One region of the Anaerobacillus sp. genome, then DNA from elsewhere that is predicted to be linked to it. Evidence: a T-box and tRNA genes for the amino acid it is inferred to sense, from the RefSeq annotation. Region 1 holds a T-box; the other regions hold tRNA genes.
What was found. A T-box is a leader RNA that pairs with one kind of tRNA and senses whether it is charged. The one in region 1 lies ahead of argS (arginine--tRNA ligase), so its partner is inferred to be a tRNA-Arg.
Positions count from the first base shown of each region.

Region 1 (4,627 bases):
CACGGCATTATTGATTAAGATGTCCGGAAAGCCAAGTTGCTCAACGACGCTATGTAGAAGCTGCTCAGGTGCGTCAGAATTAGACAAGTCAAGTTCCTTACATGCTACCTTCACACCTCTTTGTAATAACTCTTCCTTTAGTTTCATTGGCTCATTATTTTCAATACTCCAAGGCATTTCTTTGTCATAATCCGTCCAATACGTAAAAAATATATGATATCCAGCTTCAGCTAATTCTCTACAAATAGCTGCTCCGATACCTTTAAGGCGACTTGCGCCTGTAATAAGCACAATCTTTTCTTTAATCAAAGTCATAAATTACATTCCTCCATGTTGGACGGTTGTAATGCTCAATGGGAGATACCATTATTCCCAAATAAAAAAGACAGATACAATGAGTATCCATCTCAAGACAAGGGTTATCGAACAAAACAATGCAGTCCTTGAATGATTATAGATAGTCAAATAACCCTCTATAGGAGAGTGTAAAACTAGCTATCAAATTACTAATCATTACAAGTTATTCCACATCGTCAGTCCTATCCCCTTCCAATATCCCCACTATTTGTATTGTAACAATCTAAATTAAATATGACAATTTTAGAGTTCTACATTTTCTTTATTTGCGCGGTGTTGCTAAAACTTACTATTAACCTAAGTATTCTGTTTGCAGTTCAGTCTCTATAACATCGTTATCGATAGAAACTCTGTACGCCTTCGCAAGTGGTCTTGAACTAACGATTTTAGTTAGTTCCTGTTCAATGTAATGAAGGGCGACCCCATCATCTGTAGCAATCCCAGACTGGATTTGTTTTGATCGGACAAGATTTTGATAGGTTGGTCTTCTATCAAGTTCCCCATCATAATGAGGACAATTACTTCCTTGTAAAAAACCTAAGCAAGTTAATGGCTCAAGTTTATCTCCGAAAGAATCTGTCACGCCTTCTTCAAACCAACATATCGAACCTGCGCTTATTCCTGCTAAAACAATTCCTTGGTCCCAAGCTTTTCTTAGAATTCGATCTAAACCCCATTCTTTCCATAAAGCTAATAAATTTTTTGTGTTTCCACCACCAACGTAAATAATATCTTTCTCTAAAATGAAGGTTTCTAAATCTCTTGTCGGAGGTCTGAATAGAGATAAATGTGATGGCTGACAGCTTTGTTCGTTAAAAAAATTATAGAAATTTGTTATATAGTTTTCTGCATCTCCACTTGCAGTAGGGATAAAACATATTTTCGGGTTTGTTTTATTTGCTTGTTTTAATATATACGAGTCTAATAATGGGTTATCTGGCTCCATTGAAAAGCCGCCCCCACCAAGTGCAATGATTTGTCGCATCTTCTAATTCACTCCTCAAATGATATTGTATCTAGCTTTGGATATCTAGTAATGATGTTTAACTACTTTATCAGAAAAATAGAATGTCCTTGGCATACAGAAACCAGCCTGAGCCGACACGGACTGCTTCAATGTGCCCTTTAGACTGGTGTACCCAGCGTGACGGGAACATTAAACGCCTCAACCTTCCCTTTAGCCAGGTATAACCCAGCGTGACGAGAACATTGAACGCCTCAACGTTCCCTTTAGATAGGTGGAACCAGCGTGACGGGAACATTGAACACCTCAACGTTCCCTTTAGCCAGGCATAACCAGCGTGACGGGAACATTGAACGCCTCATCGTTCCCTTTAGAAAGGTGTAACCGGCATGACGGGCACATTGAACGCCTCATCGTTCCCTTTAGAAAGGTATATTCAACGTGACGGGAACATTGAACGCCTCATCGTTCCCTTTAGAAAGGTATATTCAACGTGACGGGCACATTGAACGCCTCATCGTTCCCTTTAGAAAGGTATAACCTGCGTGACGGGAACGTTGGACAACTCAACGTTGCCTTTAGAAAGGTGTATTCAATCTGACAGGCACGTTGAACACCTTTATGTGTTTTTTGATTAATAAAACGTCAAGCTCATTACATTTCCTCTGGTGCTTTTAAACCTAACAATCTTAAACCTTCCTTCAGAACTAAAGTAACCGCTTTGACCAAGGCTAATCTACTATCTTGTTCCCCATAATTTGTTAAAATTTTGACACGGCCATAGTATTTATTAAACTCTTGGGAAAGCTCGATTAAATACTTGGCAATTTGTGATGGTTCATAGAGATTAAAGCTTTTTTCAATCACATTTGGAAATTCAATGAGTAATTTTACAACTAGCCAACTCTGATCGTCATTTAAACCGGTTAACTCCAGATTTTCCAAAGAGTAATTCCCTTTTCTTAAAATCGAGCAAGCTCTCGCATGTGTGTATTGGACGTAAGGACCAGTAGTCCCTTCAAATTTTAACATTTCCTCAAGGGAGAACTCGACACTGTTTTGACGTTCATTTTTTAAATCATGGAAAATGATTGCCCCTACGCCGACCATCTTGGCAATTTCGTCCTTGTTTATGATCGCTGCATTTTTCGTCTCGATATTTTTCTTTGCTAACTCAATGGCTTCTTTGATAACCTCTTCTAAAAGAACAATTTTCCCCTTTCTTGTCGACATCTTTTTTCCATCCTTCAAAATGAACCCAAAAGGAATATGGACTAACCCTTTTGCCCAGTCGTAACCTAACTTTTCAAGAACTAAAAAGATTTGTTTGAAATGTAAACTTTGTTCCTGACCAACGACATAGAGAGTTTGATCAAAATGGTATGTTTCCTGTCTATACATCGCAGCAGTTAGATCTCTAGTTGCGTACAATGTAGCTCCATCTGATTTTTTAATTAAGCAAGGTGGTAAATCATGTTCAGTTAGGTCAACAATTTCTGCCCCGTCAGAACTCGTCAAAAGACCGCTGGTGGTTAAGCTTTCAATTGGTTTAGCCATCTTGTCATTATAAAATGCTTCCCCTTGGTAGGAATCGAAATGAACATCGAGTAACTCATAAATTTTTGAGAATTCTTTAAGCGATTCATCTCTAAACCATTTCCAAAGTCTTGTAGCTTCTTCGTCACCTTCTTCTAACTTTTTGAACCATAATCGTGCGTCGTCTTCTAAAGTTGGCTCATTTTCAGCCTCAATATGAAATTTCACATAAAGGTTTAACAGTTCCTTGATCGGGTCATCTTTAACAATTTCCTCATGGCCCCATAGCTTGTAAGCAACGATAAGCTTTCCAAATTGCGTGCCCCAGTCACCGAGATGATTTACTCTAATAGCAGTAAACCCACATTTTTCAGCAATGTTAGCTAGTGAGTTCCCGATAACGGTTGATCTTAGGTGGCCCATTGAAAAAGGTTTTGCAATATTTGGTGAAGAAAAATCAATGACAATGTTCTTTCCGGTTCCGATTTCAAGTGAACCGTAGTTTGTTTGCTGCTGCACGATCGTCGCGAGGATTTCTTTGCTTACCATTGTTTTATTAAGAAAACAGTTTACATACGGTCCATCAGCAACAACCTTCTCAAATAGAGGACTCTCAATTTTACTGGCTAATTCTTTGGCAATCGTATTTGGTGAGTTTCGTAATGTTTTTGCGAGAGAAAAACATGGGAATGCCATATCTCCCTGCTCATCATACTTCGGTTTTTCGATTAACTTCCCAACTGAATCTTGATTTAAAATGCCTTCTAAGTGTAAAGTTATTGCTTCAGCGTATTTCTTTACTAATTCCATCTCAATCACCTTTCTCTTTATAATTAAAAGTTGCTCTGTCTAGTGCCTAATGTTGTGTTTGTTGAATTGAATTAAGAACTTTACTGTTCAGTGCCTAATGCTGTTATTGGAATTTAATGTAGCTAGCTGTGTCTTTTTGGGGGATCATGCACAAATAAAAAAATCCCGTCTCCATTAATAGAGACGAGATTACCCGCGGTACCACTCTGATTGTTCATTAAGAACCTTCTTGCTAAATGATAACGGGTTTCCCCGACGACACCCTACTATTTTCAGGCTGCTTCTCAAAAGTGCGCTTCATTATGGACTGTCTATTAGGCTTCCACCACCCCTAACTCGCTTAAGACAAGTATCACAATTACTCTCTTTTTCATAGAATTTTGATATTTTTGATAGTATAAACAAATTTCATTGGAAAATCAATGACATTTTTGATTTTGCTTAGTATTCTGCTATTTGGTGGGGCTCGGTCTAACTATGGATTAAATATGTTGGTTAATTGGGAGCCTTAACGTTCCCTTTAGCTAGGTGTAATCAGCGTGACGGGCACGTTGAACGCCTTAACGTGCCCTTTAGCCAGGCGTAACCAGCATGACGGGAACGTTGAACAACTCAACGTGCCCATTAGCCAGTCGTTACCAGTGTGACGGGAACATTGAACGTCTCAACGTGCCCTTTAGCCGGGTGTAACCAGCGTGACGGGAACGTTGAATGCCTCAACGTGCCCTTTAGCCGGGTGTAACCAGCGTGACGGGAACATTGAACAACTCAACGTGCCCTTTAGCCTGGTGTAACAACGTAAAGGGAACATTGAACACCTTAACTTTCCCTTTAGCCAGGTGTAACTAGCGTGACGGGAACGTTGAATGCCTCAACGTGCCCTTTAGCCGAGCGTAATCAACGTGACGGGAACATTGAACGCCTTAACGTTCCCTTTAGGAAGGCGTAACCAACGTAAGG
Region 1 covers NZ_JBKBWN010000002.1:313,582-318,208, reverse strand. Annotated here, with positions in the region: gene ACK4M9_RS03655 (SDR family oxidoreductase) at 1-315, opposite strand, end outside; gene ACK4M9_RS03650 (Type 1 glutamine amidotransferase-like domain-containing protein) at 650-1,342, opposite strand; gene argS (arginine--tRNA ligase) at 1,976-3,667, opposite strand; T-box leader at 3,844-4,050, opposite strand.

Region 2 (4,627 bases), on a different contig from region 1:
TTTTTAACTACCTTATAGTCAAATCGTGCAATATTGCTACGAGTAACTGTAGGAACAATTAACTGTCGTTTTAGCGACAAGAATTTAATTATATCACAATAATTTATCTTGTGCAACATCTTTTTTATAGATCTTTTTATATAAATCTTTACGTTATGAACTAAGATCGTGAATAAAATGCGGGTGAAGGGACTCGAACCCCCACGTCAATGACACTAGATCCTAAGTCTAGCGCGTCTGCCAATTCCGCCACACCCGCATACGGAAAGTTATTTTACATTCCAAATAACTTTGGTGAGCCATGAAGGATTCGAACCTTCGACCCTCTGATTAAAAGTCAGATGCTCTACCAACTGAGCTAATGGCTCTTATTATAAAAGAGTTAAGAGTGCCGGCCAGAGGACTTGAACCCCCAACCTACTGATTACAAGTCAGTTGCTCTACCAATTGAGCTAGGCCGGCAAAAGATGGTGGCTCGGGACGGAATCGAACCGCCGACACGAGGATTTTCAGTCCTCTGCTCTACCGACTGAGCTACCGAGCCATAACAGTTAGATTGGTTGCGGGGGCAGGATTTGAACCTGCGACCTTCGGGTTATGAGCCCGACGAGCTGCCAGACTGCTCCACCCCGCGATAATATAAAATAAGGTAATTTTATTCCTGATCCTAGTTAACGAAAAGACTGTTTCTTCCTCTACTAGCAATCCTCTGTTGATAATGCGTCGAAACAACTCGGAGCATACTCGTGATGCATTGCTCGTTGCTCCACCCCGCGATAATATAAAATAAAGATAATTTTATTCCTGACCCTAGTAACGAAAAGACTGTTTCTTCCTCTACTAGCATTCCTCTGTTGATAATGCGTCGAAACAACTCGGAGCATACTCGTGATGCATTGCTCGTTGCTCCACCCCGCGATAATATAAAATAAAGATAATTTTATTCCTGATCCTAGTAACGAAAAGACTGTTTCTTCCTCTACTAGCATTCCTCTGTTGATAATGCGTCGAAACAACTCGGAGCATACTCATGATGCATTGCTCGTTGCTCCATCCCGCGATAATTGCAAAAAAATTAATAATTGATTTGGAGCGGGTGATGAGAATCGAACTCACAACATCAGCTTGGAAGGCTGAGGTTTTACCACTAAACTACACCCGCATTGTTTAAAAACATAAACCTTAAATTAAAGGATTAAAAAAAATTGGTGCGCCCTGAGAGATTCGAACTCCCGACCTTTTGATTCGTAGTCAAATACTCTATCCAGCTGAGCTAAGGGCGCTAGTAATATCAAAGAGTTTAATCACGATGCTTTCGGACGATGTATCGCTTTGTAGCATCCTGTTTCTTCCTCTTCTCGTCATGCTTCGATGCGTATGCGTCGAAACAACTCGTAGCCTAACCAGCGATGTGTTGCTCGTCGCTGAGCTAAGGGCGCATGTAGTATATCAAAGAAGTTTAATCACGATGCTTTCGGACGATGTATCGCTTTGTAGCATCCTGTTTCTTCCTCTTCTCGTCATGCTTCAATGCGTATGCGTCGAAACAACTCGTAGCCTAACCAACGATGTGTTGCTCGTCGCTGAGCTAAGGGCGCAAAGTTACTTCAAGAAAATGGCTGGGCTATCTGGATTCGAACCAGAGAATGACGGAGTCAAAGTCCGTTGCCTTACCGCTTGGCTATAGCCCAATGTCTAAAAAATATTATGGGGCGAACGATGGGAATCGAACCCACGAATGCCGGAGCCACAATCCGGTGCGTTAACCACTTCGCCACGACCGCCATATTTTAAGAACAATTGTCTACCAATAAACTATGCCCATAAAAACAAAAAAATAAACATGGTGGAGGGGGACGGATTCGAACCGCCGAACCCTAAGGAGCGGATTTACAGTCCGCCGCGTTTAGCCACTTCGCTACCCCTCCGGAATATAAAATTATTTACATTTATATAGGAATGGCGGACCCGACCGGGATCGAACCGGCGATCTCCTGCGTGACAGGCAGGCATGTTAACCGCTACACCACGGGTCCAGTTATATTATATGGAGGAGGAAGAGGGATTCGAACCCCCGCGCGGTTTAACCCGCCTGTCGGTTTTCAAGACCGATCCCTTCAGCCAGACTTGGGTATTCCTCCGTATCATATAGGAAATTAAATTGGTAGCGGCGGAGGGATTCGAACCCCCGACCTCACGGGTATGAACCGTACGCTCTAGCCAGCTGAGCCACGCCGCCAAATGAAGAATAATATTACTTAAAATTATTATGGTGGAGCCTAGCGGGATCGAACCGCTGACCTCCTGCGTGCAAGGCAGGCGCTCTCCCAGCTGAGCTAAGGCCCCTTATATGTTTAATGTTCTCTAGCTACCCTAACTTCTTTCGAAAGACATCTACTATCGCAAGCTGAACAATAAAGTTATCTTAGAATATCTTTACTTGGTTTTTCTTTCTGTTGATCAGCACCTTTCAGTAGCGGGTGGATATATAATTTAACATAAATACTTTTCTCTCGTCAACACCTTTTTTATTTCTTCTAAATTCCTACGCATTGGTTTAACTATATTAAAATAATTTATGTAGTAGCACACATTAAATAGAAACCAATAAAGAAGGATCTCCCTTCGTCCTCCCCACCCCTTATCTCCACTTAGTTTTCATAAGCATTTATGCAGAAAAAATGTTGCGAATTTAATAGACGAATTCATGTTTTCCAATATCTACTTAGGCGCAATTTGTCTATTAGGGCAACAATATTTTTATCAACAAATTTCAAACAGAAAGCAGAGGTTCTTATGAAAATTTATAAAGTATTTTATGTGTTTTTTTTATCGTTATTTTTTATTAGTGGATGTGGCCTTAATGCACAAGGAACTACTCCACATGTTGCTAGACCAATTCAACAAGTTACAGGTAATGCTGAAGCAAACCTTACTCAAGAGAATCAAAAGATACCACCACAACAAATTCATTTAATACCAGGTGGGCAAAAACACGAAGGGTTTGAGAACGAACCTATTCAGCAAGGAGATCTTTATGTTCCTTTGCGTGATAGCGAAAACATAGATCATAATCGCCCTTCACGTAGAATGACTAATCAACAAGGTGTTCAATTCCACGGACAAGCAAATGAAACGGTAAGATTATTAGAGAAAAGAATAGTCCCTCCAGGTAAGAAACCGAAAAACGTCATTGTTCTAATTGGGGACGGTCTGGGAATGGGACAAATGGAAGTCGCTCGATTATTTGAGCATGGCAAAGAGGGACGGTTGTTTATGCAAAGTTTACCGCATGTAGCGCTATCCCAAACGTATTCAGCTGACAATTTCGTCACCGACTCAGCGGCTGCAGGAACAGCACTAGCAACCGCAAAAAAAACAAATAATACAATGCTAGGAATTACTCCTGACGGAACTGAACTAGATAGTATTTTGGATGCATCTTTGCTTGCTGGAAAAAAAGTAGGCTTTGTCTCAACGAATACTGCTACAGACGCCACTCCTGCTGCCTTTTACGCTAGCGTTCGAACTCGGGCTGGTCAAGACGAAATTGCTCGTCAATTATTTGCAAAAGATATTGATGTAATCCTAGGAGGCGGGAAAGAATTCTTTACTCCCGAAAGGCAAAACGGCGTCAATTTAATTGAAAAGTTCCAAGATAAAGGTTATACGTATGTAACCGATAGAAATGAATTAAATGCTGCAACAGGAGAAAAGTTATTAGGCTTGTTCAATGACTCGTTTATGAACTATAAGATCGACAGAGACGAATTAAATAGTAAAGAACCAACACTTACAGAAATGACAGAAAAGACACTAGAATTTTTAAATAGAGGAACTAAAGGTAATAAAGGATTTTTTGCGATGATTGAAGGGGCTAGAATTGATCACGCGGCGCATGCTGCTGACTTTGCTAGTATCTGGCAAGAAACGATTGAATTTGATAATGCTGTAGAATATGCCGTTAATTGGGCTAAAAAAGATGGTAATACGCTAGTTGTTGCACTTTCTGATCATGAAACAATGGGTATTGCAGCCGCTGAACCAATGAATATTAATAAACTAAAAGGGATACCTGTTACACCTGAATATATGGTTAATGAGTTAGTATTTGATAATGGTGCTAATCGATTCACTACAGAGAGTATAAAAGGTATATTTAGCAAGTATGCTGACATTCAACTAACCGATTCGCAAGTTGAGCAATTTAATCAACGTATTTTAGATAACCAAGGAAGAAGAGTCCCAACTTTTAGAATAGGCTGGGAAATTGGAACAATTATCGCAGACCACTATCAAGGTGGTGCGATGAATTCTAAAATTCGTTCATTGAGTGGTACAGGTGGTCATTCCGGAAACATGGTACCAATTTTCGCTTACGGTGTTGGGGCTGAAGTATTTAACGGTGTTTTTGATAATACAGAAGTTCCAAAAGTAATTGCTCAATTAACAGGAGTAAATTTAGAAGACACAGCGCCAAAAGGAAAACCGAGAAAAACAAGGTAACATTAATCCGCAAAAACAATTCGCTTTTGCAAATAGGCATAGAGTACGTTTCTATGCCTTTTGGAGAAGCGTAAAAATTTCCCTTTTTCTATCTCCCTAAAATATAGTTCTTCACTCAAAA
Region 2 covers NZ_JBKBWN010000005.1:196-4,822, forward strand. Annotated here, with positions in the region: tRNA gene ACK4M9_RS07950 (tRNA-Leu) at 179-259, opposite strand; tRNA gene ACK4M9_RS07955 (tRNA-Lys) at 293-368, opposite strand; tRNA gene ACK4M9_RS07960 (tRNA-Thr) at 390-462, opposite strand; tRNA gene ACK4M9_RS07965 (tRNA-Phe) at 469-544, opposite strand; tRNA gene ACK4M9_RS07970 (tRNA-Met) at 558-634, opposite strand; tRNA gene ACK4M9_RS07975 (tRNA-Gly) at 1,089-1,162, opposite strand; tRNA gene ACK4M9_RS07980 (tRNA-Arg) at 1,207-1,283, opposite strand; tRNA gene ACK4M9_RS07985 (tRNA-Gln) at 1,617-1,691, opposite strand; tRNA gene ACK4M9_RS07990 (tRNA-His) at 1,709-1,784, opposite strand; tRNA gene ACK4M9_RS07995 (tRNA-Tyr) at 1,845-1,928, opposite strand; tRNA gene ACK4M9_RS08000 (tRNA-Asp) at 1,961-2,036, opposite strand; tRNA gene ACK4M9_RS08005 (tRNA-Ser) at 2,049-2,141, opposite strand; tRNA gene ACK4M9_RS08010 (tRNA-Met) at 2,163-2,239, opposite strand; tRNA gene ACK4M9_RS08015 (tRNA-Ala) at 2,271-2,346, opposite strand; gene ACK4M9_RS08020 (alkaline phosphatase) at 2,797-4,506, shown strand.
Region 2: it has a tRNA-Arg gene. The T-box ahead of argS (arginine--tRNA ligase) is inferred to sense a tRNA for this amino acid. The anticodon was not compared.

Region 3 (4,627 bases), on a different contig from region 1:
ATTGGACGGAAATATACTTTGAACCTTTGGTCATCCGAAAACAAATGCTTCATCTGCAAAATAAATGCAGGAATCGTTTCCAAACTTTCTTCATCAAAATTGGTACGAATGGTAATTTCAAAATCACCTGTAACATCTTTAATGTTTGTAAGATTTTCTATTATGGTGTTAAAAGAGCCTTCGCCATTTGCTAGACTACGTCGCTTGTTGTGCTCTTCCTCTTCTCCATCAACTGTAACCATAAATTGACGAATCCCACATTGTAAAAGTCTCTCAAACTTTTCCTTTGTTAACAAATACCCATTTGTAGCGATTTCAGCAGAATAATTAATGTTGTACTCCCTTGCTACCTGCAAGAATACTTCTGAAAGCTCATCTATCACATCATAGCCTAATAGAGGTTCACCACCAAACCAACTTACAGTTAATTGTTGCAAAAATCTCCCCTCTTTTTGGATATAGTTTTTCAAGCCTTGCTTGGCGTTTTCAGTCATTTTTCCACGCGGAAAATCTTCATAACAATATGTACAGCGAAAATTACACGCTTCGGTTGGGAGAAGAACTAAGTGTAAAGAATCCTTACGATTTAATGTTTGGTGTAAAAAAGTCGCTCGCTTTTTTTCATCAACGACTTCATCGACTAAAAAGCCTTGCTCAACTAGATCTCCAAGTAAAGGCGCTTCAGTTACAGTTTCGTTCCTTAATAAATGACATACTTCCTCTCCCTCTTTTTCATCAAATAGGGCAATTGCCCCCGTATAGCTGTTATATACAATTAGTTCATTAGTATCCGTATTAGTAATAACGTTAAAACGTGATGGTTTATACATGTTATCAACAGTCCCTTCAAGTAACACAATACTTGATTATAAAAAAACTAAATAGCAAATTCAGTGACCAACCTCACACCTTTATAAAAATCTTTGTTAATTTATGAACAATAGAAATATCTATATGCTTGCCGTCTTAACCCATAATGGATATGTCAGCAGATTTTCATCCTTTCTACAGCTACCTCATTCCTGTATAGATGGCTCCCTTATAAACGACTTGAAGAAAGTCACACAGAAAAAGACATCTACTAGATTAGTAGATGTCCTCATAAAATTAATTCAACACTTCTTCAGGAAGTTTTATCTCGCCAACTTCATTATAACCGTGAATCGTTGCTTTCATTGATTGGATTGTATGAACCGTTTCACCTTCCATAGCCAAATTCATATCAAGCGACATATTCAGCTTTGTTTGGTAAAGAGTTGTTTTATCGATAAAAATCTCATATTCTATTTTATTTAGTTCGAGCTCAGAGAAAAATTCTAACATTCCTCCTAGTTCACCGCCAGCTCCACCAAAGAATTCAGCAAGTTCCATGAACTTTGACCCTTCCCCAACAAGCTTTAACACATACTCATTTCCACTCTCAGACAATTTAATATCTTCAACAAAATTACGCAGCATTAATAATTGTTGATCAGGACTTAACTGCATTTCAGATAGACTACCCATTTCTTCCACCATATCCATTGGTAGTTCCATCCATTCATTCATCATTGGCTCAAACATATACATTTGATCACCAACTAAATACATTTCAGTTTCATACGTTCCCATAAACTCCATGTCACTTTCTAAAGAAAGCTTTTGATAAAACGCCATCGGGTCTAATGTCATATCTGATTCAATTTTCATAATCATGTTAATTGTTTCAGTATCATTGATGGTCATTGTTTGATCACTTTCCATAGTCATTGAGTAGCTATCCAACTTTTCCATTGCCACTAATGATTGCTTCAGTACATCCTCAGCATCAGTTAAATTTGTAGCTACCTCGTCACTACAAGCTGACAATAAGAAAAGAAAAACCAAGGCTACTCCTACTACTTTTAAACTTTTAATCATTATAAACCTCCAAAATTTTTTTGACTTCAAATTTATATACGCCACTCATTACAAAAAGTTTCAAACTTTAGGAATTTTTTACTGTTAAAAATTGAATCCTAGTCTCAGGACTGATACTGGGTAAAAATCCCGCTCTCAAGAAACTAGTAAGCATTAAACCAATTAAAATATTACCTTAATAACTAAAGTAATGCAAAGCACGCTTCTTGTTTAGAGATTTCTATACTCTTGAAGGTTTCAATTAATTGATAAACTTTATTTAATAAAAAAGCTTCCTTTAAATTAAGGAAGCTTTTTTATAGTGCGGGTGAAGGGACTCGAACCCCCACGTCAATGACACTAGATCCTAAGTCTAGCGCGTCTGCCAATTCCGCCACACCCGCATATGAAAAGTTACTTTGCAATGCAAAAAACTTTGGTGAGCCATGAAGGATTCGAACCTTCGACCCTCTGATTAAAAGTCAGATGCTCTACCAACTGAGCTAATGGCTCCTAAAATAAAAAAATGTACTGAAGTACAATTAACAAACAAAGAGTGCCGGCCAGAGGACTTGAACCCCCAACCTACTGATTACAAGTCAGTTGCTCTACCAATTGAGCTAGGCCGGCAGATTATAAATTTCCAATAAGCTAGTACACATGAACTCTTAGGTAAAGAGTACCTACGATGCTGCTAAGAAGTTAATAATGGTGGAGGATGACGGGTTCGAACCGCCGACCCCCTGCTTGTAAGGCAGGTGCTCTCCCAGCTGAGCTAATCCTCCGAAGTATTGATGAAGCTTATTCTAGGTAGACCCTGTTTCCTCATCTTCTAGTAACACTATGAAGCATAAGCGTCGAAACAACTCGACGTTAATTCAAGGAATATCTTGTTTTTTTCTACAAATAAACCTATTAAAATACTTGGTGACCCGTACGGGATTCGAACCCGTGTTACCGCCGTGAAAGGGCGGTGTCTTAACCGCTTGACCAACGGGCCATTTATTTATGTTGCAACTGGCGGAGAAGGAGGGATTTGAACCCTCGCGCCGCTCACACGACCTACACCCTTAGCAGGGGCGCCTCTTCAGCCTCTTGAGTACTTCCCCAATTAAAAAATGGCTCCACAGGTAGGACTCGAACCTACGACCGATCGGTTAACAGCCGATAGCTCTACCACTGAGCTACTGTGGAATATGAATTAGTATGGTGGGCCTAAGTGGACTCGAACCACCGACCTCACGCTTATCAGGCGTGCGCTCTAACCAGCTGAGCTATAGGCCCATACAATTAGTAAAATATTATTTTCCCTATAGTAGTCATTTCACATGCTCGTCGCATTACATATAACATGAATTAAGTCGTACTATTCGGTATTGTGCTCCTGCGCCACTTCGTTTGCTCGTCGCAATATCAACTAACTTAGTTTATATTGTGATATATAGTAGTGTGCTCCTGCGGTCCGTTGGTCCTCGTCGCAAACCAGCGATGATGACAATTCGGGGCAGTAGGTTTGGAGCGGGTGATGAGAATCGAACTCACAACATCAGCTTGGAAGGCTGAGGTTTTACCACTAAACTACACCCGCATCTTTAAAATAAATGGTCGGGAAGACAGGATTTGAACCTGCGACCCCCTGGTCCCAAACCAGGTGCTCTACCAAGCTGAGCCACTTCCCGAACAGTATTAACAGTTTGCTCCTGCGGTCCAGTAGGTCCTCGTCGCATTGCTGCTTAGAAGCTTACTCGACGTTGTAGCAATGGTGCGCCCTGAGAGATTCGAACTCCCGACCTTTTGATTCGTAGTCAAATACTCTATCCAGCTGAGCTAAGGGCGCATGTTGTGTTATCAATGAGGCTTTTCAAGACGCTTACGGACGATGTTTCGCTCTGTAGCATCCTTTTTCTTCCTCTATTCGCCAAGCTTCGATGCTTACTGCGTCGAAACAACTCGTAGCCTAATCGACGATGAAAATGCTCGTCGCTGAGCTAAGGGCGCATTTTATTATATTAAAGTACCGAGGGCCGGACTTGAACCGGCACGATAGTCACCTACCGCAGGATTTTAAGTCCTGTGTGTCTGCCAATTCCACCACCCCGGCATAACGAAAGACTTATATGAGCTCTTGGAGGCGGCACCCGGATTCGAACCGGGGGATAAGGGTTTTGCAGACCCGTGCCTTACCACTTGGCTATGCCGCCAAGCATTAAATGCTCAATATAATATTACTATATATTTATTGGAGCGGAAGACGAGATTCGAACTCGCGACCCCCACCTTGGCAAGGTGGTGTTCTACCACTGAACTACTTCCGCATTAAAATGGCTGGGCTATCTGGATTCGAACCAGAGAATGACGGAGTCAAAGTCCGTTGCCTTACCGCTTGGCTATAGCCCATTAATGTTTTTATTTTGAAAAAAATGGGGCGATCGAAGGGAATCGAACCCTCGAATGCCGGAGCCACAATCCGGTGCGTTCACCACTTCGCCACGACCGCCATATTTTTTTTATTGGCAGGGGCAGTAGGAATCGAACCCACACTGGAGGTTTTGGAGACCTCTGTTCTACCGTTAAACTATGCCCCTAAAGGCAGTAAATTATAAATGGTGGAGGGGGACGGATTCGAACCGCCGAACCCTAAGGAGCGGATTTACAGTCCGCCGCGTTTAGCCACTTCGCTACCCCTCCGGTTTATAAGAACATTTAATTAATTAAAATGGCGGACCCGACCGGGATCGAACCGGCGATC
Region 3 covers NZ_JBKBWN010000012.1:127,920-132,546, forward strand. Annotated here, with positions in the region: gene ACK4M9_RS16435 (radical SAM protein) at 1-830, opposite strand, end outside; gene ACK4M9_RS16440 (DUF6612 family protein) at 1,108-1,899, opposite strand; tRNA gene ACK4M9_RS16445 (tRNA-Leu) at 2,202-2,282, opposite strand; tRNA gene ACK4M9_RS16450 (tRNA-Lys) at 2,316-2,391, opposite strand; tRNA gene ACK4M9_RS16455 (tRNA-Thr) at 2,436-2,508, opposite strand; tRNA gene ACK4M9_RS16460 (tRNA-Val) at 2,588-2,663, opposite strand; tRNA gene ACK4M9_RS16465 (tRNA-Glu) at 2,804-2,878, opposite strand; tRNA gene ACK4M9_RS16470 (tRNA-Ser) at 2,897-2,987, opposite strand; tRNA gene ACK4M9_RS16475 (tRNA-Asn) at 2,998-3,072, opposite strand; tRNA gene ACK4M9_RS16480 (tRNA-Ile) at 3,086-3,162, opposite strand; tRNA gene ACK4M9_RS16485 (tRNA-Gly) at 3,393-3,466, opposite strand; tRNA gene ACK4M9_RS16490 (tRNA-Pro) at 3,481-3,557, opposite strand; tRNA gene ACK4M9_RS16495 (tRNA-Arg) at 3,639-3,715, opposite strand; tRNA gene ACK4M9_RS16500 (tRNA-Leu) at 3,894-3,979, opposite strand; tRNA gene ACK4M9_RS16505 (tRNA-Cys) at 4,005-4,079, opposite strand; tRNA gene ACK4M9_RS16510 (tRNA-Gly) at 4,119-4,193, opposite strand; tRNA gene ACK4M9_RS16515 (tRNA-Gln) at 4,201-4,275, opposite strand; tRNA gene ACK4M9_RS16520 (tRNA-His) at 4,300-4,375, opposite strand; tRNA gene ACK4M9_RS16525 (tRNA-Trp) at 4,390-4,463, opposite strand; tRNA gene ACK4M9_RS16530 (tRNA-Tyr) at 4,483-4,566, opposite strand; tRNA gene ACK4M9_RS16535 (tRNA-Asp) at 4,596-4,627, opposite strand, start outside.
Region 3: it has a tRNA-Arg gene. The T-box ahead of argS (arginine--tRNA ligase) is inferred to sense a tRNA for this amino acid. The anticodon was not compared.